DNA from 2 places in the Streptococcus sp. KHUD_017 genome. Region 2 is predicted to be linked to the other one. Evidence: predicted binding sites of a transcription regulator. Region 2 holds the regulator's gene; the other holds the start of a gene.
The links. The regulator CtsR, encoded in region 2, represses protease genes until heat stress. The targets are predictions, from matches to a motif close to TTGGTCAAAAAAGGTCAAANA.
Positions count from the first base shown of each region.

Region 1: the regulator CtsR is predicted to act here: its motif matches at 11,455-11,475, upstream of ACVAMZ_RS02885 (ATP-dependent Clp protease ATP-binding subunit).

Region 1 is NZ_CM142175.1:576,193-588,756, forward strand. It holds gene ACVAMZ_RS02840 (ThiF family adenylyltransferase) at 1-1,350, shown strand, start outside; gene ACVAMZ_RS02845 (Mov34/MPN/PAD-1 family protein) at 1,328-1,792, shown strand; gene ACVAMZ_RS02850 (acyltransferase) at 1,800-2,654, shown strand; gene guaA (glutamine-hydrolyzing GMP synthase) at 3,583-5,145, opposite strand; gene ACVAMZ_RS02860 (GntR family transcriptional regulator) at 5,286-5,984, shown strand; gene metK (methionine adenosyltransferase) at 6,221-7,411, shown strand; gene ACVAMZ_RS02870 (GNAT family N-acetyltransferase) at 7,458-8,090, opposite strand; gene ACVAMZ_RS02875 (DUF1827 family protein) at 8,263-8,562, opposite strand; gene ACVAMZ_RS02880 (NUDIX hydrolase) at 8,626-9,075, opposite strand; gene ACVAMZ_RS02885 (ATP-dependent Clp protease ATP-binding subunit) at 9,165-11,414, opposite strand; gene ACVAMZ_RS02890 (DUF1797 family protein) at 11,654-11,884, opposite strand; gene ACVAMZ_RS02895 (amino acid ABC transporter permease) at 12,087-12,564, shown strand, end outside.
Region 2 is NZ_CM142175.1:1,721,024-1,733,587, reverse strand. It holds gene ACVAMZ_RS08640 (thiamine-binding protein) at 137-427, shown strand; gene ACVAMZ_RS08635 (ABC transporter permease) at 390-1,148, shown strand; gene ACVAMZ_RS08630 (ABC transporter substrate-binding protein) at 1,187-2,194, shown strand; gene ACVAMZ_RS08625 (ABC transporter ATP-binding protein) at 2,194-2,922, shown strand; gene ACVAMZ_RS08620 (hypothetical protein) at 3,046-3,372, shown strand; gene ACVAMZ_RS08615 (hypothetical protein) at 3,423-3,698, shown strand; gene ACVAMZ_RS08610 (hypothetical protein) at 3,850-4,110, shown strand; gene ACVAMZ_RS08605 (hypothetical protein) at 4,268-4,507, shown strand; gene ACVAMZ_RS08600 (DUF7675 family protein) at 4,535-4,837, shown strand; gene ACVAMZ_RS08595 (CtsR family transcriptional regulator) at 5,178-5,636, shown strand; gene ACVAMZ_RS08590 (ATP-dependent Clp protease ATP-binding subunit) at 5,643-8,075, shown strand; gene ACVAMZ_RS08585 (NUDIX domain-containing protein) at 8,150-8,923, shown strand; gene ACVAMZ_RS08580 (hypothetical protein) at 8,974-9,204, opposite strand; gene ACVAMZ_RS08575 (hypothetical protein) at 9,473-10,165, shown strand; gene ACVAMZ_RS08570 (YoaK family protein) at 10,289-10,975, shown strand; gene dusB (tRNA dihydrouridine synthase DusB) at 11,028-12,008, opposite strand; gene hslO (Hsp33 family molecular chaperone HslO) at 11,995-12,564, opposite strand, start outside.

The DNA of each region.
Region 1 (12,564 bases), 720 kb from region 2:
TACTTATCCAAGGTCAGTACATTTGAGGAATATGAATTAGTCTTGTCGAATCAGAAATTCCATCTTTTTAATTATGGTTCACAACTCAAAGGGAGTGTTGCGCCACATTCTAAAAAAAGTAGAGATGTTTACATACTTCCACTTAAAGATTCGAATTCTGTGATTCCTCCTAATCCCCTGAATGAACTAACAGAAGCAACGTTTAAGAAAATGATCACAGGAAATCTATCTTCGGGCGTTAGACGCCGCTTCCAAAAGTGGTGTAAAACGAAACGAAAGTCATTCATATTAATTTTATCACTTCCTATATCTGATAATGATTATGTTTTGTTTGGTGCGCTTTTTGAGTCTAGAACTTCCAAATATCCATTTAAAATTGATAATAAGGTACCACAAAAAAATAAAGATAGAAAAAAAATTGGTTCTAAGGCTAAAAAATCAAAAAATGGGAGTTTCAATATTACTCCAGTATATATTACAAGATTCGACAAGGAGTTTAGAGTGAGTAGGACATCCCAAGAATATGATTTTCTGAATAAAAAAGTTGTAATTGTTGGACTTGGATCTGTAGGATCATTTGTTGCAAACAATTTATCTAAAATGGGTATAGAGAAACTTCTTTTAATAGATCCTGATTTTTTAACGGTCGATAACATTTCAAGACACTACTTAGGTATGGATAGTATAATAGATAATATTCAAAAAGTAGACGCTTTAGAAGATAGATTGAAAAAAGAAAATCCTGATTTAGAAATTGAATGTGAGGGTATCCGATTTCAAGAAATAGTTCGGAAGAATCCAAATTTATTTTATGAATATGATTTTGTTTTTTCTTGTGTCGGAGATACTAAAACTAATTTTGAAATTAATCATTTTTTCAGAAAGATTGGAAAAACGGTATTGTATTGCTGGTTAGATCCATATGGAGTTGGGTATCATAACCTACTAGTTTCTCCACAAAATATCGGATGCTATATGTGTATGAATTATGAAGATGGGCATCTTGTTAATAATAGAGCCTCTTTTGCAGAGAAAAATCAAATATTTGAAAAGCGTCTAGCTAGCTGTTATTCTTCATTTATTCCTTATAATGTTATTGCGCCTAGTTCTTTGGCAAATAAAGCTATAGAAGTATATTTACAGTACTTGTCTGGAGAATTTTCTTCTGAAAACAGATTAGTATCAGAAATTGGTTCAGATAAACAGTTTGGAAAAGAAGGGTTTACGTATAGTGTTCGATACTACAATTGTTTAAAAAATAGTGATTTATTAAATGTTGCTTTAAGAACAAATACATCTTGTCCAGAGTGTAACGGAGAGTATAAAGTTGATATATGTAAATCTGAATAATAAATATCAAATTGTAATACCATCTGATATTTTAAATTCATTACTAGAGTTTAGGCAACTGGGTTTTGAACCTGAAGCAGGTGGTATTTTTGTTGGTAAGAGACTTTTAAATAATTCGATACTTATTGTAAATTTTTCAAGACCACAGGATAATGATGTAAGAAGTAGATATAAATTCTCAAAGACTTCTCCAAACCACCAGAAATTTGCAGATGATTATTTTGGTAAAAGTTCAGGTTTTATAAGTTTAATTGGAGAATGGCATACCCATCCTGAAGATATACCTACTGCATCTAATGTTGACATTCAATCATGGGAAAAAATTATCTCAGATAATGATGACAGATTATTCTTTTTGATAATTGGGCTTCAGGCTGGTAGATTCTACTTTAGGGAATCAAATGAGTGGCAATCTACTCTAATCTATTTTAAGGATGTATAGAATACGTATGAATCGAAAAAATAAATTATTTAAGAAATGTTTTTTTTGGTCTCAAAAATTTTGTTTACCATTAGTTTTGATTTTTCTATTTCCAATTCTTATTTGCTATTTAATTGGGAAGAGTTTGACGCTAGTTGAAGTTGAAAAAATATCAAATACCAATTTTTTTACAAGAACTATTTTTGAAATAATTCCTGATAATTCTATCGCTACTTATATAGTTCTTTATTTATTAATCTTTACTTCATTATTGATGATTTTTAGAAAAAACAATGCGGAACGAATATTTAATGATGGTCATTCTGTATATCTTCATAACTGTTATAAGAGACTGTGGATCGCAGCAAATATATTAGGTTATCGAAAGTTACAACTTATAGGTGTCTCAATACCAATGCAGTTTGAACTTATTATTAATGGAGTTTTTTCAGAGTTTATCTCCGAATCATCTGTTGTGCAATACGACGAATTTCAAGGAGAAATTATTGTTGAGTATCCAATTGAAAACAAAAAGAATAAGGTTGTCAATTTATTAGTGTGTGATACATATGATATTCCTTTAGAAAAATTAGCAGCTGACTATTTGGAAAATACAACAGTAAAAATTTCATCACAACGAAAGTATAGTGGTAACAGATATAACAATCCTAAATTAGTTAGTACAGTTCGAGAAGAAACGCAAAAAATAGTTAACGCCTATAAAGAGGTTAATCTTTTTATGACAACAAATCCTTTAAATACACAAAAAATTGTAGGGACTTCATTCTTAACATTAGATAGATCAAGTTTTGATAGAGTATCGGTTATACAGATGGATGAAACAAAGATTTATAAAGATCAATTTATAATATACAAAAGATAACATGATGGGGCATTATAATATTCCAATTAATGTTTGATAGCATTCTAACTTCTTGAACTTGCCTGCCTATCCCTTATTGTCTTAATGTTGATAATTCAATCTGAATCATACCACTATAAATCCAATTGTAAATTGTTTTAAAAGTCACTGTCTGTCTATTATTTAATTTTAAAAAATCCTGTATCTGTTTTTGGAGACTATTAAGCTTTTAGAGTAGTCCCTATTTCTCTTTTAGTTTCGGCATTCAAGATGCTTTTCTTAGCTAAACCTTCATAAGATTTTTAATCTCTTTGAGCTAAATACTGTCTTGAACAACGTTTCACCATTCTACTGATAATAAAACGATGGCTACCAATCTTAGTTGCAATTTGAAAAAATTTCTCCCTAATTCCACATAGGTATCTATCTTAATCTGTTCCTTTGGTAAGATGATAGTAGCATATAGAATCTCATGTTTTTTTGTCAGTGTACTTACTTACAGTTTGCACTATTTTAGGTCTCATGAGTTTTTTGTTGTACTATATTTTAGAATTTATCTATTAAAAATGTACAAAACAATAACAATTTAAATGGTGTGAACTTTTTGGTAAAATCTAGCTCAAATTGTGTATTTTTAGGGTAAAATTCCCACCATTCAAATGAAAGTTATTCAAATGATATGAAATTGTTCTTTCTGAAAATGTGGGAAAACATTGATTTTAAGCGAATATTAAAATTTATTCAAATAAAAATGTTTCCAACTAGGTCTTAAGAAAGCTCGTAAAGCATCAAATAATAGAAGAATAAAATTTAATATAAAAAATCCCATCAGAATATTTCTGGTGGGATTTTTGGTGGGGAACCAATCAATTTTGATTTATTTTTAACCTTTTATAATAACTGAAAATGCTGTTAAATCAACCATTTCACTTCAAATCATGTTTATTAATCATTCCCACTCAACGGTTGCAGGTGGTTTACTTGTAATATCATAGACGATGCGGTTAACGTGGTCAACTTCGTTTACGATACGAACAGAGATTTTTTGGAGAACTTCCCAAGGGATCTTAGCGAAGTCAGCTGTCATACCATCGATAGAAGTGATAGCTCGGATGGCAATGGTGTAGTCATAAGTACGACCGTCGCCCATAACACCAACTGAACGAACGCCAGTATTAACAGTGAAGTATTGCCAGATGTCACGGTCAAGGCCAGCTTTAGCGATTTCTTCACGAAGGATAGCATCTGACTCACGAACAGTTTCAAGTTTTTCTTCAGTGATTTCTCCCATGACACGGATAGCAAGTCCTGGTCCTGGGAATGGTTGGCGCCATACGATGTGGTCTGGCATACCAAGTTCCGTACCAAGGGCACGAACTTCATCTTTGTAAAGAGTGTTGAGTGGCTCGATCAGTTCAAACTGCATGTCTTCTGGGAGTCCACCAACGTTGTGGTGAGACTTGATGGTTTGAGCAGTATCCGTACCAGATTCAATCACGTCAGTATAGAGTGTCCCTTGAGCAAGGAATTTCACATCTGTTAGTTTGCTTGCCTCATCGTCAAAGACATAGACAAATTCGTTACCGATAATCTTCCGTTTTTGTTCAGGGTCAGAAACACCAGCCAATTTATCAAGGAAACGTTTGGCAGCGTCTGCCTTAACGATATTGAGACCAAACTTACCACCAAGCATATCCATAACTTGGTCAGCTTCCCCTTTACGGAGAAGACCGTGGTCTACAAAGATACAGATCAATTGATCGCCGATTGCTTTTTGGAGAAGAACCCCAACAACAGAAGAGTCAACACCACCAGAAAGTCCGAGAAGAACACGTTTATCTCCAACTTTTTCACGGATTTGTTTGATTTGCATCTCGATGAAGTTATCCATAGTCCAGTCACCTTTGGCACCACAGATATTCAAAGCAAAGTTACGCAAAATATCATAACCGTGAACTGAGTGGCGAACTTCTGGGTGGAATTGGATACCGTAAATTTTCTTATCAGGGTTTTCAATAGATGCATAAGGACAGTCTGCAGAAGTTCCAGTACGAACAAAGTCAGCAGGAATTTCTGTAACAGCATCTCCGTGGCTCATCAAGACAAGTTGTTCTTCTGGAGTTCCAGCAAAAAGAGCAGATTCTGTGTGAGTCAATGTTGATTGACCGTATTCACGGTTACCAGCATCGCCTGCAGGAACAACCTTTCCTCCAAGTTTGTGAGTCAAAAGCTGCATACCGTAGCAGATTCCTAAAATTGGAATACCCAATTCGAAAATTTCTGGATCAATATCAAACGATCCTTCTTCGTAAACAGAGTTTGGACCACCTGAAAGTACAATCCCGATAGGATTGATAGCACGGACTTCGTCAGCCGAAATCTTGTGACTTTTTAGTTCTGAAAAGACACCAATCTCACGGATACGACGTGAGATAAGTTGGTTATACTGGCTACCATAGTCAAGTACGATGATCTTTTCGACATCTTGCAAATCAGTTGAAATGTTGCTCATCTTTTCCCTTTCTTAAAAGAAATATCTTCTTGAATATTCTATCATAAAAGGGTTAGAATTACCAACTAAACAAGTGCGGTTTGACTTTTCCCTATGAGTTACGGTACAATGGAAAAAATAAAGAAAAGAAGTGATCAAGCATGTTACCAGCTTATATGAAAATCCACGACCAAATCAAAAAAGACATTGATGAGGGAAGTTGGAAAATTGGGGAAAGACTTCCAAGTGAGCGAGATTTAGCAGAAGAATTTGCCGTTAGCCGCATGACCTTACGTCAGGCAATCTCTCTTTTGGTTGAAGAAGGGGTTTTGGAACGACGTGTAGGTAGTGGGACCTTTGTTTCAAGCACACGTGTTCAGGAAAGAATGCGTGGAACAACTAGTTTTACGGAAATTGTTAAAGCTCAAGGGAAAACTCCGTCTAGTCACTTGATTTCTTATCGTCGAACCATTCCAAATGAGCAAGAAGTGGCTAAACTTGGTTTACTGCCAACTGATAACATCATTCGTATGGAGCGTGTTCGCTATGCCGACAAAGTCCCTGTTGTCTATGAAGTGGCATCGATTCCTGAGAAATTTATCAAAAATTTCAAAAAAGAAGAAGTAACCAAGCACTTCTTTCAAACCTTGCAAGAGCATGGTTATCGAATTGGTAAATCTCACCAGACCATATACGCACGTTTAGCAAAAGAAAAGATAGCTCATTACCTAGAAGTTGAAAAAGGGCATGCTATTTTAGGTTTGACTCAGGTTTCTTATTTTGATGACGGAACGGCTTTTGAGTATGTAAAGAGCCAATACGTCGGAGAACGGTTTGAATTTTATCTAGAAAATAATTAGTTTATAACATCACTCTTAAAGTTGAAACTCATCTATTTTAAGAGTTTTTATTTGGTTATGATTAGAAAACATTTTCCTAATAAGAAAAATAGCAATCATACGAGTATTTTTCAAAGATTCGTGTTATAATAGATAGGTTATATGGTCCCGATAAGGTGGTGGGATTGATTGTAAATACTCTTCCTACCAGTTCTTTGTAACTCTATAACGAATATTTTTTAAGGGGGGACATTTTTATGTCAGAACGTAAATTATTCACGTCTGAATCTGTATCTGAGGGGCATCCGGATAAGATTGCAGACCAAATTTCAGATGCTATCTTGGATGCTATTTTAGAGCAAGATCCAGAGGCCCACGTTGCTGCTGAAACAGCTGTTTATACTGGTTCAGTTCATGTTTTTGGTGAAATTTCAACCAATGCCTATGTAGATATTAACCGTGTGGTACGTGATACCATTGCAGAGATTGGCTATACCAACACTGAGTACGGATTCTCAGCTGAAACAGTAGGAGTTCATCCATCATTGGTAGAGCAATCTCCTGATATCGCCCAAGGTGTTAATGAAGCCTTGGAAGTTCGTGGAAATGCGGATCAAGACCCACTTGATTTGATTGGAGCAGGAGACCAAGGTCTCATGTTTGGTTTTGCGGTGGATGAGACAGAAGAACTCATGCCATTGCCAATTTCACTTAGTCACAAGTTGGTTCGTCGTTTGGCAGAGCTCCGCAAATCTGGTGAAATTAGCTATCTTCGTCCAGATGCTAAATCTCAAGTCACTGTTGAATATGATGAAAATGACCAGCCAGTGCGCGTGGATACAGTCGTTATTTCAACCCAACATGATCCAGAAGTGAGCAATGAGCAAATCCATGAAGATGTGATTAACAAGGTTATCAAAGAAGTCATTCCAGCTTCTTACCTGGATGATGATACTAAATTCTTTATCAATCCAACAGGTCGTTTCGTTATCGGAGGACCTCAAGGAGATTCAGGTTTGACTGGTCGTAAAATCATCGTGGATACCTATGGTGGTTATTCACGTCACGGTGGTGGTGCCTTCTCTGGTAAGGATGCGACTAAGGTTGACCGTTCAGCTTCTTATGCAGCTCGCTACATTGCTAAAAACATTGTTGCTGCAGGTCTTGCTAAGAAAGCAGAAGTGCAATTGGCTTACGCGATTGGGGTAGCTCAACCTGTATCTGTCCGTATCGATACTTTCGGTACTGGAACAGTAGCTGAAAGTAAACTTGAAAAAGCAGCGCGTCAAATCTTTGACCTTCGTCCTGCAGGAATCATCCAAATGCTTGACCTCAAACGTCCAATCTACCGTCAAACAGCGGCTTATGGACATATGGGACGTACAGATATTGATCTTCCATGGGAACGTTTGGACAAGGTAGAAGCCTTGAAAGAAGCCGTTAAGTAAACTAAAAAAAGATTGGTCTAAGGACCAATCTTTTTTATGTTTAAAATTAGTTATCCAGGATTTTTACAAAAGCCCAGTTTCCAATAGATTTTGTTCCGTATTCTAACATCATCGAATCTAGTAATTCATACTTGTTTTTTTCATAGAAACAAACATTTTTTTCAGTACTAGTAATCAAGCCCAAGCGTTTGCAGCCTTTGGATTTAAGATAAGGTTCAACACCTTCTTGTAGAAAAGCACTCCCGATTCCTTGGTTTTGGATTGAAGAGTTGACTCCTAGCATCATCAAGTACCAATCAAAGTTCCCAGATTTTTTCAAATGTTGTTCAGAGCGATCAACTAAATCTAGATACTTCAAGAGATTGCGGGGGGTAATAAAGCGGAAAAGCTTGATAATACCGTTCAGCAGATAAGATAGAATAGAAAAATCCTTTTGTTGCAAGAGGGCAACAGCCATGATTTCCCCGTCTTGTTCAGCAACAAGACAGGTTTCTCCTTTGATATAGAGTCTGGTCAGAAGGCTATCCAATAATTCTAAGAATTCTGAGTAATATTCTGGTTTCTTTAAATCATCTTTGATAAGAGTCATGAAAGGGTAGTCCATAAAGGCACCAGCCAACACTTTTCCAATTTTTTGATATTCATCTAGCCTGGCTTCTCTGTATACTATTTCTTTCATATCAAACTCCTTCATTAAAATCTCTCTATCTATTATAACGAAATTTCTCACATTTTTCGATTGAAATGTGAAATTTTCACAAAAAAGCTTTATTAACAATAATTTATTTAAAGATATAAACAAGAAAAGGTATTAAAAAACCCCGCAGTTTTAACTGTAGGGTAGATTAATTCTATTTTGTAGGGATTGAAATCTCAATCAATTTATCAGAATAGAGGGTTTTAATATTTGCCTTATCAATAGCCTGTTGATTAATTTTACGACTGAGGAAAAATTCTTTGATTATTTCCATTTCTTTTTCACGGATTGCCCGATGTTTATTGGAAATGAGGATTTCGTAATGAAGTGGAGCCTGAGTAAAAATAACATCTGTATTTCCCGCAGAATAAACCTCTACAAGCGTTGCGTCGGTACTTTCTAGCTGACTTTTAACAAGTTGCGAGTGTGAATTTGTAGTATTGATAAGCTTCATAGGGTTTCCTCCTGTATTTCTATGTCTATTATAGCACTTTTTGGGAAATTTGGTAAAGATAGTTTAAATTTGATGTTGTTTTTTCCAAGCTTCGATCGCCCATTTGTGACTTCCGCGTTTTAAGTTAGCAATAGCTTCATCGATTGGGAACCAAGCTAAGTGATTGAAGTCCTCGAGAGGTTTTTGGATTTCTTGGTAAGAAGTGGCTTCGTAGAGATAGGCTGGATTGTAGTAGTAGGTATCACGATGTCTAGAATAAAAATATTCATCAGCTTGCCCGTAGTAGGTGCCGATTTCAGCTGTAAATCCTAATTCTTCAATCAATTCTCGTTTGAGAGCTTCGAGATGGTTTTCGCCTTCTTCAATTTCACCTCCTGGTAAGAACCATGCACCATTTGGAGCTTGTACGAGGATAATCTTTTCATGGTTTGCATCAGGTATGACTGCATAAACGCCATATCTATTTTTGTAGGTTACTCCCTCTTTTTTTTCTCCAAATGTTGGATTTGCCATAAAGTTCTCCTTCGTGAGTGCGCTTTCTTTCTATAATAGTAAAGAATGCTCTCACTGTCAAGCAAGAACATTCTTTTGTATGTGAGGAACTAGTCGTTTGACTCGACTGTTTCCGTTTTGTTTTTGGACTTAATCACGATTTTACCTTTACTTGTCATGACTGCCTTGAGGTCTTTTTCACTTGGATTTTCAAGGTAGTAGTCCGTAATCGCATCTTCGATATAGTCTTGAATCGTACGACGGAGTGGACGAGCTCCCATTTTTGGATCGTAACCAAGGTCTACAAGTTTTTCTTTCACCTTATCTGTTACATCTAAATGGATGTTGTTGCTTGAGAGTCGTTTATTTACATCATCCAACATAAGATCAACGATTTGTAGGAGATTTTCCTTGCTGAGAGCTTTGAATTCGATAATCCCATCAAAGCGGTTCATGAATTCTGGACTAAAGAAGTTACCTAATTCTCCAAGGACAGAGTTGGTACGACCTTCTCTAGCAGCACCAAAACCAACACTAGCTTCAGCCTTGCCTGTACCTGCATTTGAGGTCATGATAATGATGGCATCCTTAAAGCTAACAGTTCGACCTTGACCATCCGTTAAACGGCCATCATCCAATACTTGAAGGAACATATGCATAACATCTGGATGGGCTTTTTCAACCTCGTCCAAGAGGATAAGTGAGTAGGGGTTACGACGAACCTTTTCAGTCAATTGTCCAGCTTCATCATAGCCTACGTATCCTGGAGGGGCACCGACGAGTTTGGCAACGCTATGTTTTTCCATGTATTCGCTCATATCAAAGCGAATCATGCTATCAGCAGAACCAAAAAGCTCAATAGCCAGTTGTTTAGAAAGTTCTGTCTTACCGACACCAGTAGGACCAACAAAGAGGAAGCTACCGATTGGACGGTTTGGAGTTCCAAGCCCAACACGGTTACGGCGGATAGCCTTAGCAATCTTATCAACTGCATCATCTTGACCGATGACATTAGCCTTGAGGTCGTCTGCTAGGTTGATGAGTTGAGACTGCTCTTTTTCTTTCAAATCACCAACTGGAATATTAGTCTTTTGCTCAATAATGTGTTCAATCGTCTTTTCGCTGATGATTGGAGTATCCTGATCCGTTACCTTGGTCTTTTGCATTTCCTTATATTTAGCAATCTGGTCACGGAAGTAGGCTGCTTTTTCAAAATCTTCATCTCGAGTTGCTTGAGCCTTGAGATTTTCTGCTTCGATTAAGCGTTGGTCGATAACCTTTGGATCCACAAAATTCAAAGTTAAGTTCATTTTTGAACCAGCTTCATCTAAAAGGTCAATAGCCTTATCTGGCAAGAAACGATCTTGGATGTAGCGGTTAGAAAGAGTAGCAGCGGCTTCAATAGCAGCGTCTGTATAATGAACGTGGTGATAATCCTCGTATTTCTTTTGAATACCTTTGAGGATAGTGATAGTTTCTTCCACTGTTGGTTCATCAACTTTGACAGGTTGCATACGGCGCTCAAGGGCTGCATCCTTTTCGATGATGCGATATTCATTGAGGGTAGTAGCACCCACTAACTGAAGTTCGCCACGAGCAAGGGCAGGTTTGAGGATGTTTCCTGCATCCATATTACCGTCTCCAGCAGAACCAGCACCAACGATTTCATGAATTTCGTCGATAAAGAGGATAATATCCTCACGTTTTCGGATTTCCTCCATGAGTTTCTGCATACGCTCTTCAAACTGGCCACGAATTCCTGTGCCTTGGACAAGGCTAACAACGTCTAAGCGGATGACTTCTTTCCCTTGAAGTTTATGAGGGACATCTCCATCTACAATTTTTTGAGCGAGGCCTTCGACAACGGCTGTCTTACCAACACCAGGCTCTCCGATAAGGACGGGATTGTTTTTGGTTCTACGGTTGAGAATTTCAATGACACGGATGATTTCTTCGTCACGACCGATAACAGGGTCGACATTTCCACGACGGGCAATCTCAGTTATATTGATACCATATTCTTCCAAGAGTCCTTTTTCTTGACTAGGAGGAGGTGTTTGAGCTGGCCCGCGATTTTGGGAACCATAACCACCATTGCCGCCATAACCACCACCTGACTGAGTTGGAGGAACATTGTTATTTGAAGAAGGTCTAAAGTTGTTCAGATCGTTAAAGAAGTCTCCAAAGGGATCAAAATCACGGTTGTTTAAATCTGTAATTCCTTTAAATAAGCTATTGTTAGGATCTGTTTTGATAATTTTGTAGCAATTTTGACAAAGGTCAATTTGCTTTTGTTGTCCATTAAGATTGGTGTAAAGATGGATTGTTGAGTCATTGATTTTACAATTTTGACAGAGCATACCTCTACCTCGTTTCTTTCTTGGCTTTGACTAAAAAAGAAAGGTCAAGAATAGTCAAAGTTCTTTAGTCTCATTATATCATGATTGAAGGGGAAAGCAAGTAAAAAGATTGAGTCTTAGAACTCATGATAAAAGAGTTTTGTAGATGAAATATAGGGATAAAAAGAAAAATCCTATTTGTCATGCAAAAAGGATTTTCATTGGTCAAAGCAGGAGACTTTCCCGCCTCTATTCAACTATTAGTATAAAAGTTCGTAGATTTCCATTGCAATCAAGTCAATGCTATCAAATGTATACGTTTCACGAGCTTCAACATCACGAAGTGTAAAGAGTGGTCCGTTTTCTTCGTCATGGTTAAAAGCAACCTCTGCGACAACAACTCCTTCGCGTTCAAAGTTACGTTTCAAGTTACCACCATCTTTTGTCATTGCTTCTAAGCGATTGATGATTCTAACCAAATGTGATTCCATTTTGATTCTCCTCCATTTCTTATCTTTACTATTTTACCATAAACAGACTCTACTTGACTAGAAAAAACTTAGATTTCTCGCTATTTCCCTCGTCTTTGAAAATTTATTGAAAATATCAGGTAAGGATGTTGCATTTTTATACAAAATATGTTATCCTTATACAAGTTTTAAGTTTAAATTAAATGTAGAAAGTAGAGCATCCATGAATTTTTCTTTTTTACCGAAATATTTGCCATATTTTAACTACGGCGCTATTGTTACCATTATCATTTCTATCTTAGTGGTCTTTTTAGGGACTATTCTAGGAGTGTTGTTGGCCTTTGCACAACGTTCGAAGATTAAACCACTTGTTTGGTTTGCTAATCTTTACATCTGGGTCTTCCGTGGGACACCGATGATGGTGCAGATTATGATTGCCTTTGCCTTGATGCATATTAGTGCTCCGACTATTCAAATTGGAATCTTAGATGTTGATCTGACTCGTTTGATCCCAGGGATTATCATTATCTCTATGAATAGTGGTGCCTATGTATCAGAAACTGTTCGTGCTGGGATTAATGCAGTGCCAAAAGGACAACTAGAAGCAGCCTATTCACTAGGTATTCGCCCTAAAAATGCTATGCGCTATGTCATTTTACCACAGGCTATCAAGAATATTTTACCAGCCTTGGGGAATGAGT
Region 2 (12,564 bases):
GTGTTAAACTTCGACCGCACCTGATCTGGGTAATGCCAGCGTAGGGAACGAATACTTGGCCTAATTTTGCACCTTTTTCATATATGAAAAAGGTTTTTCTTTTTGTTAAAAGAAAACCTGAGAAGAGGAGGTTTTTATGAAAGCAAGCATTGCCTTGCAAGTTTTACCCTTATCACAAGGAATTGATCGAATAGCTCTTATCGATCAAGTCATTGCTTATCTGCAAGCTCAAGGAGTGACTATGGTAGTGACACCCTTTGAAACGGTCTTAGAGGGAGACTTTGATCAACTCATGCGCATTCTCAAAGAAGCGCTAGAGGTAGCAGGTCAAGGGGCAGACAATGTTTTTGCCAATGTGAAAATAAATGTAGGAGAGATTTTAAGCATCGATGAGAAACTTGAAAAGTATCATGAGACGGCATATTAGTCTGCTAGGATTTTTGGGAGTCTTATCTTTTTGGCAGGTAGCGGGTTTGTTAAAACTCCTACCAAAGTTTATCTTGCCGACACCTCTTGAAATTCTTCAGTCTTTTGTTCGTGATAGAGAATTTCTTTGGTGCCATAGCTGGGCAACTTTGAGAGTAGCCTTGTTAGGTTTGGTCTTGGGTGTTTTAATAGCCTGTATCATGGCCGTCCTTATGGATAGTTTGGGTTGGCTCAATGACTTGATTTACCCTATGATGGTAGTTGTTCAGACCATTCCGACCATTGCTATAGCTCCTATCTTGGTCTTGTGGTTAGGTTATGGAATCTTGCCCAAGATTGTCTTGATTATCTTGACGACAACCTTCCCAATCATTGTCAGTATTTTAGATGGATTTAGACACTGTGACAAGGACATGCTGACATTGTTTAGTTTGATGCGAGCAAATCCCTGGCAAATTCTCTGGCATTTTAAAATCCCTGTCAGCTTGCCTTACTTTTATGCAGGACTGAGAGTTAGTGTCTCCTACGCCTTTATCACAACAGTGGTATCTGAGTGGTTGGGAGGCTTTGAAGGACTAGGTGTCTACATGATTCAGTCTAAAAAACTTTTTCAGTATGATACCATGTTTGCCATTATTATTCTGGTATCACTGATCAGTCTTCTGGGTATGAAGCTAGTCGATATCAGCGAAAAATATGTGATTAAATGGAAACGTTCATAGAACAATAACGTTTGAGAAAAAGAAAAGAGGAAATAAAAATGAAGAAAAAATGGAAAGTGTTTTTAACGATTGTAACAGCTCTTCTAGCTGTCGTGCTTGTGGCTTGTGGTCAAGGAACTGCTTCTAAGGATAACAAAGAAGCAGAACTCAAAAAAATTGACTTTATCCTAGACTGGACACCAAATACCAACCACACAGGACTTTATGTAGCTAAGGAAAAAGGCTATTTCAAGGAAGCTGGAGTGGACGTGGACTTGAAATTGCCACCAGAAGAGAGTTCATCTGATTTAGTAATCAACGGTAAGGCGCCATTCGCTATCTATTTCCAAGACTATATGGCTAAGAAATTGGAAAAAGGGGCAGGCATTACTGCCGTTGCAGCGATTGTAGAACACAATACATCAGGAATTATCTCTCGTAAGTCTGACAATATCAATAGTCCAAAAGATTTGGTTGGTAAGAAATATGGAACCTGGAATGACCCGACTGAGCTTGCTATGCTGAAAACCTTGGTAGAATCTCAAGGTGGAGACTTTGAGAAGGTTGAAAAAGTACCAAACAACGACTCAAACTCTATCACACCGATTGCCAATGGCGTTTTTGATGCTGCTTGGATTTACTACGGTTGGGATGGAATTCTTGCTAAATCGCAAGGTGTGGATGCCAACTTTATGTACTTGAAGGACTATGTTAAAGAGTTTGACTACTACTCACCAGTTATCATCGCTAACAACGATTATCTGAAAGACAACAAAGAAGAAGCTCGCAAAGTAATCCAAGCCATCAAAAAAGGCTACCAATATGCCATGGAGCACCCAGAAGAAGCAGCCGATATCCTCATCAAGAATGCACCTGAACTCAAGGATAAACGTGACTTCGTCATTGAATCTCAAAAATACTTGTCAAAAGAGTATGCTAGCGACAAGGAAAAATGGGGACAATTTGATGCGGATCGCTGGAATGCCTTCTACAAATGGGATAAAGAAAATGGTATCCTTAAGGAAGACTTGACTGATAAAGGGTTCACTAACGAATTTGTGAAATAATGACAGAAATTAGACTAGAACACGTAAGCTATGCCTACGATGATGAAAAGATTTTAGAGGATATTAACCTGCAAGTGACTTCAGGTGAAGTGGTCTCTATCCTAGGACCCAGTGGTGTAGGAAAGACAACCCTCTTTAACCTGATTGCAGGCATTTTAGAAGTCCAGTCAGGACGAATCATTCTTGACGGAGAGGAAAATCCCAAGGGACGCGTGAGCTATATGCTACAAAAAGACTTGCTCTTGGAGCATAAGACGGTCCTTGGGAATATCATCCTGCCCCTCTTGATTCAAAAGGTGGATAAGGCAGAAGCTATTGCTCGCGCAGATGAAATCCTTGCGACTTTTCAGTTAACGGCTGTACGAGACAAGTATCCTCATGAGCTCAGTGGCGGGATGCGTCAGCGTGTTGCTTTACTCCGTACCTACCTTTTCGGGCATAAGCTCTTTCTTCTAGATGAGGCCTTTAGCGCCTTGGATGAGATGACCAAAATGGAACTTCATGCTTGGTATCTAGATATTCACAAACAGCTGGAGTTGACGACACTCATCATCACGCATAGTATCGAGGAGGCCCTCAATCTCAGTGACCGCATCTATATCTTGAAAAATCGCCCTGGGCAGATTGTTTCTGAAATTAAACTCGATTGGTCCGAGACAGAGGACAAGGAAGTTCAAAAAATTGCCTATAAACGCCAAATCTTAGCGGAATTGGGGTTAAATAGTTAGAAATGAAGGGAGTTGGTGAAGTTTAATATTTACCAGTCCCTTTTTGTCTTTTACAAAGAGAAACTGACTTGCGAGAAGGTGCTAAAAGCGCTATAATGAAGAAAAATAAAACATGGTATAAAAATGGGATTTGATAAAGATTTTGTGGAAAATATTTTTTCTAGTGGAGAAGATAGAGTAAATAGGTCTATTTTTGTAAAACCGGAAGAACTTATTGAAATATCCGATGAAGAGCTAAGTTATTTTGGCGAGGGTATTTTTTATTGTTTACCTCGTAATCAGTATGTAATGGATAATAAAGATAAAATTAGACAAAAATATAAATTATCTAAAGAAATGCCTAAAATAAATGGCATTCCTTTACCAACTTTTTTAAAAATGAGAGCATGGGATAGAATTAGAAAGACCAAGCCAACCTTAAAAGAAATCATCAGGATGATTGAAAAATGATGATTCAGTGTAGGTGAAGTGTTGTCTTATAATTAGAAAGAGGAGTTGTTATGAGATACAGTCAACAAGTATTAGACATGCTAAAAAGAGGTGTAAGTGGTGATGTTGATGATTACTATGACTTTTTTCTTGAGCTCACTGCTAAATTAGGCGAAGATGAGGCTTTTGCTGACAGTTTGATAGCAGAGAATGAACCTCTTTTTGATGTTATTAATGATGAACCAATGTATTATTTCTATGTCGAAGAAGATACAGAGAACAGAGAATTGTGCCAAAATTTTTTAAAGACTTACTATGAAAAAGCAAAACAACTAGTAGATAGCTAAATTTGGGCTTATCTTGTTCTTTGAGTTTATAGGTGGAATGGTATTGTATGAAAAAAGAAGAAATTAAAAATATATAGGCGCAGATCTTGAATTAAATGTTAATGGCCGAGGTACTTACTTTAAATCAAGTATTTGTGTAGTAGGTAATTATATGAGAAATAGAATCATTGCTGTTTACAGAATTCCAAATCGTTTGGTCTCTATTACAGTTGAAAATCCAGACTTTTCTGAATTAAGAGTTAATCAATTTGTAAAAATTGGAGACAAAGAGTATAGGATAAATAGTCTCCCTTTTGTGGATTCAACTCCACCAAAATCTTTTTTTGAAATGAATACATTTGCAATTGACTACACAGAGGATGAATTGATGAATAAAGTGGCAGTATTTACGCTATCGGATAGTCAATCATAGCGTTTTGCATAGAAACTATAGCAATCAATCCGTTCAATGTGTCAAAATGTATTATAAATCTAAAAAATGAAGACGGTAGCTTGAAAGAATCAGGGCAAGTTGTGTGGTACTAAATGACTTGAACTTCTTTGGAAAATATAGTATGTAGGAAAAAGCAATGTTGAAACTAATTAAAATTTTCAATTCTAGTATTTTAGGATATTGGTATATTCCAGAAAATCGTGACCCAGGTTTGATTGAGATTGATGAGCGCACTGGTGAAGTTACAGTTGCTATCGAGTCAAATTATGATAAAGAACTTGGGGCACCCTATTATGCAAACAAGGCTCGTGGAGCAGTGAAGCAGATGTGGGATAGAGGCGAATTACCAAGCGAGAAATCTTTTACCTGGTGCTGATTTTAAGAGATAACAAAAAGTGATTAAATGATGTTAAATAATGAACTAAATGACTACAGCAAACAAGACCCATTCGATGAAACAGATGAAATAGATGAACCCATTTTTTCGGAGTCTAATCTTGAAGGGTACAGTGATTTTTACAAAGATAGTGAAGAGTCAAAAGTTTGGTGGATTGATAAGATAAATGTTAGAGGAGAAATATTATTCAGCTTTGACCAGAAAAAAATTTATAACCTTTTTCGTGATTATCCTCACAATATGACTGAAGAAGAAGTTAGAATTTTTGATAGAGAAAATCCTTACTGGAGAGATTTTTTCTCTCAGTGATAGAATATGAACTATAGTAGAAAAAACTGTGAAAAATTCACACTACCAAAAAACTTCGGTATACCATTAATGATACCGAAGTTTTATTTTTCTAGACTTTACGAAATATTTCTTAGATTTGATCATAAATAACATACTTTCAAAGGATTTGAAAGCTAGGTGTAATTTTGTTATTATAACATAATTGTAGAATAGAAAATGAAATGGGAATTGCTTGTTATCTATAGCTATTTTTAAAAGTCAGTATTTTCAAGGCTTGAGCCCTAAAAATTTGACTTATAGAGTCGTAAATGATAGTATAGTCAAAGATAGTCAAAGTTTACGAAGGAGGTAGCAAGCTATGAAATTTAAAAATACATCGGATCATATTGAAGCCTATATCAAGGCAATTTTAGAACAATCTGGTATCGTAGAATTGCAACGAAGCCAGCTAGCGGATACCTTTCAAGTGGTACCTAGCCAGATTAACTATGTGATTAAAACTCGTTTTACAGAGAGTAGAGGATATCTAGTTGAGAGTAAGCGTGGTGGTGGGGGCTATATTCGAATTGGCCGAATTGAATTCTCAAACCACCATGAAATGCTCCGTGATTTATTGTATTCAGTAGGTGAAGAAGTTAGCCCAGTCATCTTTGAAGATGTTTTAAAACTTTTACTTGAACAAGAACTCTTGACTCGTCAGGAGATGAATCTGTTAGTTGCAACGGCCTCAGATCGTGTTTTGGGCGAGGAAGCTGATTATATTCGTGCCAATATGCTTCGTCAGATATTGCATGAAGTAGATAGAAAAGGAAAATAAAACGACATGAAATATTCAAAAGCATTGAGAGAATGTATAGACAGTGCCTTTCTAGTGGCGAGTCGCTTTGGAGCAGACTACCTGGAGTCTTGGCACCTACTGATTGCTATGGCTAATCATAGCTACAGTGTTGCTGGAGCAACTTTGAACGAGTTCCCGTATGAGATTGATCGTTTAGAGGAGGTCGCTGTTGAATTAACAGAGGCCAACTATAGCCACAAGGAAGATTATCAGGAACTCCCTTTTTCTTATCGTTTAAACGTCTTGATGTTGGAGGCGGAACATGTTGCCTCCGTTGTACATGCAAAAGCATTGGGGACTGAGCACCTTCTCTACGCAATCTTGCATGACGGTAATGCTTTAGCTACTCGCATTTTGGAAAAAGCAGGTTTTTCTTATGAAGATCAGAAGGACCAAGTCAAAATTGCTGGACTTCGACGTAGCCTTGAAGCGCGTGCTGGTTGGACAAAGGAAGATTTGAAGGCTCTACGTCAGCGCCATCGCTCAGTAGCAGATAAGCAAAATTCTATGGCCAATATGATGGGTATGCCTCAAACTCCAAGTGGCGGTTTGGAAGATTACACTCATGATCTCACAGAGCAAGCTCGTTCAGGCAAATTAGAGCCAGTTATCGGACGTGACCAGGAAATCTCTCGTATGATTCAAATTTTGAGTCGTAAAACTAAAAATAATCCTGTTCTAGTTGGAGATGCGGGTGTCGGTAAAACAGCTTTGGCACTTGGCCTTGCGCAGCGAATTGCTAATGGAGATGTACCAGCTGAAATGGCTAAGATGCGTGTTCTAGAGCTTGACTTGATGAATGTGGTTGCAGGAACTCGCTTCCGTGGGGATTTTGAAGAACGTATGAACAATATCATCAAAGATATCGAGGAAGATGGCAAGGTCATCCTCTTTATTGATGAGCTTCATACCATTATGGGTTCAGGAAGTGGGATTGACTCGACCTTGGATGCGGCTAATATCCTGAAACCTGCCTTGGCACGTGGAACACTGAGAACCGTTGGAGCAACTACTCAGGAAGAGTATCAAAAACATATCGAAAAAGACGCAGCCCTTTCTCGTCGCTTTGCAAAAGTGATGATTGAAGAGCCGAGCGTGGCTGACAGTATGGCTATCTTACAAGGCTTGAAAGCAACCTATGAGAAGCACCACCATGTCCAAATTACAGATGATGCTGTCGAAACAGCTGTTAAAATGGCGCATCGCTATTTGACAAGCCGTCACTTGCCAGACTCAGCGATTGACCTTTTGGATGAAGCAGCAGCGACAGTCCAAAACAAATCGAAACATGTGAAATCAGATGAGTCAGGTTTAACAGCAGCTGACAAGGCCTTGATGGATGGCAAATGGAAGCAAGCAGCGCAGCTCATTTCAAAAGAGCAGGAAGCACCTGTTTACAAAGATGTAGTAAAAGAATCTGATATTTTGACAACCTTGAGTCGCTTGTCAGGTATTCCAGTTCAAAAATTGACACAAACGGATGCCAAGAAGTATCTCAATCTTGAAGCTGAACTGCACAAACGTGTGATTGGACAAGAACAAGCTGTCTCTAGTATCAGTCGTGCCATTCGCCGAAATCAATCAGGTATTCGCAATAACAAACGTCCAATTGGGTCCTTTATGTTCTTAGGACCAACTGGTGTTGGTAAAACTGAATTGGCTAAGGCTTTGGCAGAAGTCCTCTTTGATGACGAATCTGCCCTTATCCGCTTTGATATGAGTGAGTACATGGAGAAATTTGCAGCCAGCCGTCTCAACGGAGCTCCTCCAGGTTATGTAGGCTATGAAGAAGGTGGAGAGTTGACCGAGAAGGTTCGCAATAAACCATATTCAGTCTTGCTTTTTGACGAGGTAGAAAAGGCTCACCCAGATATCTTTAATGTTCTCTTGCAGGTCTTGGATGATGGTGTCTTGACGGACAGTAAGGGCCGTAAGGTTGATTTTTCAAATACCATCATTATCATGACGTCGAACCTTGGTGCGACAGCTCTTCGTGATGACAAGACAGTCGGTTTTGGAGCTAAGGATATTCGTTTTGATCAGGAAAATATGGAAAAACGAATGTTTGAAGAGTTGAAAAAAACTTACCGCCCAGAGTTTATCAACCGTATTGATGAAAAAGTGGTCTTCCATAGCTTGTCAAGTCAAGATATGCAGGAAGTGGTTAAGATTATGGTTAAACCATTGATTGCAAGCCTAGCAGAAAAAGGAATTGACTTGAAACTTCAAGCTTCTGCCCTTAAACTTCTAGCTCAGAAGGGTTATGATCCAGAGATGGGAGCTCGCCCACTGCGCAGAACTATGCAAACGGAAGTAGAAGACAAACTAGCAGAACTCCTTCTTACAGGTGAACTGAAAGAAGGTAAGACACTTAAGATTGGTGTTAAAGCAGGTCAATTGAAATTTGATATTGCATAAAACAAAAACTAGGATACTCTAGTACTTGTAGATAGAAAGCCTTCATTGCCATCAATGCAGAAAGGAAGTAGAAGATGATGAATCAAACTATTCCAACCGGGATGACAGAAAAAGAGTACTTTGAAGTTCATGCTAGTCAAGCTGAATTTTTAGACTGGTACCACAAGCAAGCACTCCCTCAGTACGAAAAACCAAGCGTGACTGTGGATATGGTAGCCTATTGCTTTGTAGAAGGGAAAATGAAACTCTTTCTGATTCGTCGGAAGGCACATCCTTTTCAAAATTGTTTAGCGCTAGTTGGCGGGTTTATGGATAAAGGGGAAGATGCTGCCCATGCTTGTCAACGTGAGGTTAAAGAAGAAATCAATCTTGAACTTCCCTTAGAAAAAATTGAACAGTTAGTAACGGTATCGACTCCTGGTCGTGATCCCAGAGGTTGGACAGTTACCATTGCCCACTTGGTTTATCTACCGAACCGAGCGATTGACTTGGTTCAGGCTGGAGACGATGCAAAAGAAGTCCTTCTTGTAGATGTTGATTTTCACACAGGTAAGTGTTATTTGGATGGAAGAGAACTGAAAGAGAAAGACTTTGCATTTGACCACTTATCCATTATTCAAACATCCATCAAGAAGATTCAAAAAGCTATCGACTATGACCCTTGTATCCTTTATCTACTAGAGGATGAGTTCACAGTGGATGACGGCCTAGCCCTCATTGAGACTCTATGCCCAGAGAAATCCTGTACAAGTGATAGTTTCTTAGAGAAATATGGTCATAGCATAGAGGAAGTTGGCTTTAAACGGATTCCTCAGAAGGAAGTTATCACTATTTATCGATTAAAATAAAAAAGTGAGGTCGGAAAAATTTCTGGCCTCTTTTTGTTGTTATTTTTTGTTTAAGGATGTTTATCTTTTTTAGGATTACTCATAAAACGAATGAATAAATCTTTGTATTTGTATTTTAAATAATGTTCGTGTAAGTATAGTAGAGACATATAGACAATCATGAAGATTGTGGTTAAATAAAATAAATCAAATGTAGTCTGGGCATAGCGACTTGCAGACTGATAAGAGCAGAAAGCACCTAAAATTATCCAAGGAAGATATTTGTAATATTTGCTTGACATAAGTCTACACCTCCAATATCCTATTTCAATTTTATTATAGCTCTTCAAGAAAAAAATGCAAGCGATTACACTTTTAAAAGATAGCATTTCAGTAGGAAGAATTTTCCTGTTTTTTAAAATTGTTTACGAATAAAAGATATGGAAGGAGTAGGAAAAATGTACTAAAAAATAATTCTAAAAAATTTTAGATAAATAGTTGACAAAAATCAGAACAAACATTACAAAAATGTTTCGCAACATTTCAAAAAGATTACAGGAGGTAAATATTATGAAAACAAAACAATCCATTCGTTTACTAGCAGTTGCCGTATTGGCTTCGACTTTGCTTTTAGGAGCATGCGGAAATAAAAAAGAAGAAGCTAAAAATGACAATGCTAACAAGACAACACAAACGACATCAAGTTCAAAGACAAGCTCTTCTAACAAAGATAGTAAATCTCAAACTTCAACAAGCACCACTACTTCAGAAAACACTAAGTCATCATCTTCTGATCAGTCAAGGTCTACTGCTAATCAATCGCAAGCAACAACAGTGCCAGAAACAAAGCAGAATCAAAAATCTTCTGCTAAGCAAGCCCCTTCTCAATCCCCATCCAATCAACAAGGAACACAAGCAAAGCCGAATCAGTCAACTTATGATCCAGCAACTGATCGCAAACTTCAAGACAAGCAGGCAGAACATAACAGACGTTATAAAGGTGTCTTGACTATGGTGGACAAAGATTTTTCGGCTGTGGCTGGAAATTGGAAGGGTGCTAATGGCGAAACGATCACTGTCTCATCAAGTGGTCAGTTTACAGTAGAATCTGCTGATGGTAAGAAAGAAAACTATTCTATCCAAAGCTATTCTTATACTCTTGATGATGGGAAATACAATGCTGAAGTAGGTGGTGGAAAAGTCATCCAAATTACAACAGGAGCGGATGGTACAGTTTCTAGTGTTGTCTTGATTCAACCATAGAAAACTACCTCAAGTATAGTCTAGACTTAGATTTATAAAAGAGTAGTTCAACTGTTTTTCACTTAATTTCTCTAAATAGAAGTGGTATAATAAATGAATCAAAAGGGAATGAGTGATAAATCAATGGTGGATAAATTAATTTTACCTCAAAATACACGACTCATGGGAGTGTTTCTTGGATTTATAGGTGGTTCTTTGGATGTGTTCTGTCACATCCAGTACCATAGTTTGGTGGCGACACAGACTGGGAACATTCTCCTACTGATATCAGATTGGCACGACTCGAATGTCCTCAATACCATGTTGCGATTCTGCTCCATTATTTTCTTTTCCCTAGGATTTCTGTTTGCATTACACATGAAAGAATATCGCAAAACAGCCTATTGGCGGGTTAAGATGCTGCTTCCCTTATTTATTGGAACTCTTCTTTTGCCCTTCTTTTCTCGATTTCCTTTACTAGAAGTACCTTTTATTGCTTTTGGAACAGGCATGATGATGCTAACATTTACGGGTAGTTTGATTGAAGATCATCCCTATGTCATTTTTATGACCTCTGGAAATTATCGAAAGATGTTGACTGCTTTGTATCGCATCGTTAGAGGAGAAGGAGATGTTCAAGAATATCGTCGCCAAGCTTTGAACTATGGGATCGTTGTCGGTAGTTTCGTAGTAGGGGCAATTAGTTTGGCTGTATCGATGCATTTTTTCCATGAATGGTCTATTTGGATTGTCAGCTTCAATCTGTTTTTAATCATGGCCTACTATATAGCTAGAGTGAAGCAACTAGATTTGCAAGATGAAAATATATAAAAAGGCAAGGCTCGTTTTTGAGCTTTGCCTTTTTTGTGAGGTGGATAGAAGATTATGCTTTATCTAACTGCAATAGTGCTTCAATCTCAGCCAGAGTGCTAGCTTGTGAAATTGCTCCACGAAGTTTAGCTGCTCCAGATGTTCCACGGAGATAGTGAGGAGCTAGTCCACGGAATTCACGGACAGCAACCTTTTCTCCCTTGAGATCAATCAAGCGTTTTAAATGTTCGTAGGCAATTTTCATTTTATCTTCGAAGGTCAAATCAGGAAGGATTTCTCCCGTTTCGAAGTAATGATTGATTTGATTGAAGAGATAAGGATTACCCATAGCAGCGCGGCCAATCATGACAGCGTCAGCACCGACTTCTTCGATACGTTGTTTTGCATCTTGGACAGTACGGATATCACCGTTTGCGATAAATGGAATCTTAGTCAGAGCTTGTGCGACCTTGTGAAGTGTCTCAAGATCCGCATGACCAGTATACATTTGCTCACGGGTCCGGCCGTGCATTGCAAGGGCAGAAACACCTGCAGCTTCAGCAGCGAGGGCGTTTTCTACTGCTAAGGATGGGTCAGACCAACCTGTACGCATTTTGACAGTGAGAGGGATATCAAGGACAGATTGAACTTTGTTAATAATAGAGTAGATTTTATCAGGGTCCTTGAGCCACATAGCCCCAGCTTCGTTTTTTACGATTTTATTAACTGGGCAGCCCATGTTGATATCGACGATATCGGTCTTGGTGTTTTCTTGGATGAATTCTGCTGCGCGTGCTAGGCTATCTTCGTCGCTTCCGAAAAGTTGGATCGAAACTGGGTTTTCTCCTTCATCGATATGAAGCATGTGAAGAGTCTTTTCGTTATTGTATTGGATTCCTTTGTCAGAGACCATTTCCATGACCACAAGGCCAGCTCCGAGCTCTTTTGCAATAGTACGAAAGGCTGAGTTTGTCACACCGGCCATGGGTGCGAGGACCGTCCGGTTTGGGATCTCGACGTTCCCAATCATAAAAGGTGTATTAAGATTTTCCACGAATGAGTTCCTCCAGGTCGTTTTCATCAAAGTTATAAGTTGTTTGGCAGAATTGACAAGTAATTTCTGCCCCGTGATCTTGGTCTTTCATTTCTTGTAAGTCTGAGCTTGGAAGGCTTGCAAGGGCGTTCATAAAGCGTTCTTTGCTGCAGTCACATTGGAAACGAATTTCTTCTTCAGACAGACGTTTGTATGATTCGTCGCCGTAGATAGCTTTGAGAAGGGCTTCGATATGGTCGTCACTCTCTAGCAGTGTTGAAATGGCTGGCATTTCTTGGATACGTTTTTCAAAACGTGCAATTTCTTCTTCCTTGGCATTTGGCAATACTTGTAGCAAGAAGCCACCTGCAACCTTGACCTTATCGTCTTCGTCTAAAAGGACATTAAGTCCAACTGCTGACGGAGTTTGTTGACTTTCTGTCAGGTAGAAAGCGAGGTCTTCACCGATTTCTCCAGAAATAAGAGGCGTCATGGAATGATAAGGGTTTCCAGTACCATAGTCTGTGATCACTAGGAATTGGCCATTGCCGACAAATGGACCAACTAAGACTTCACC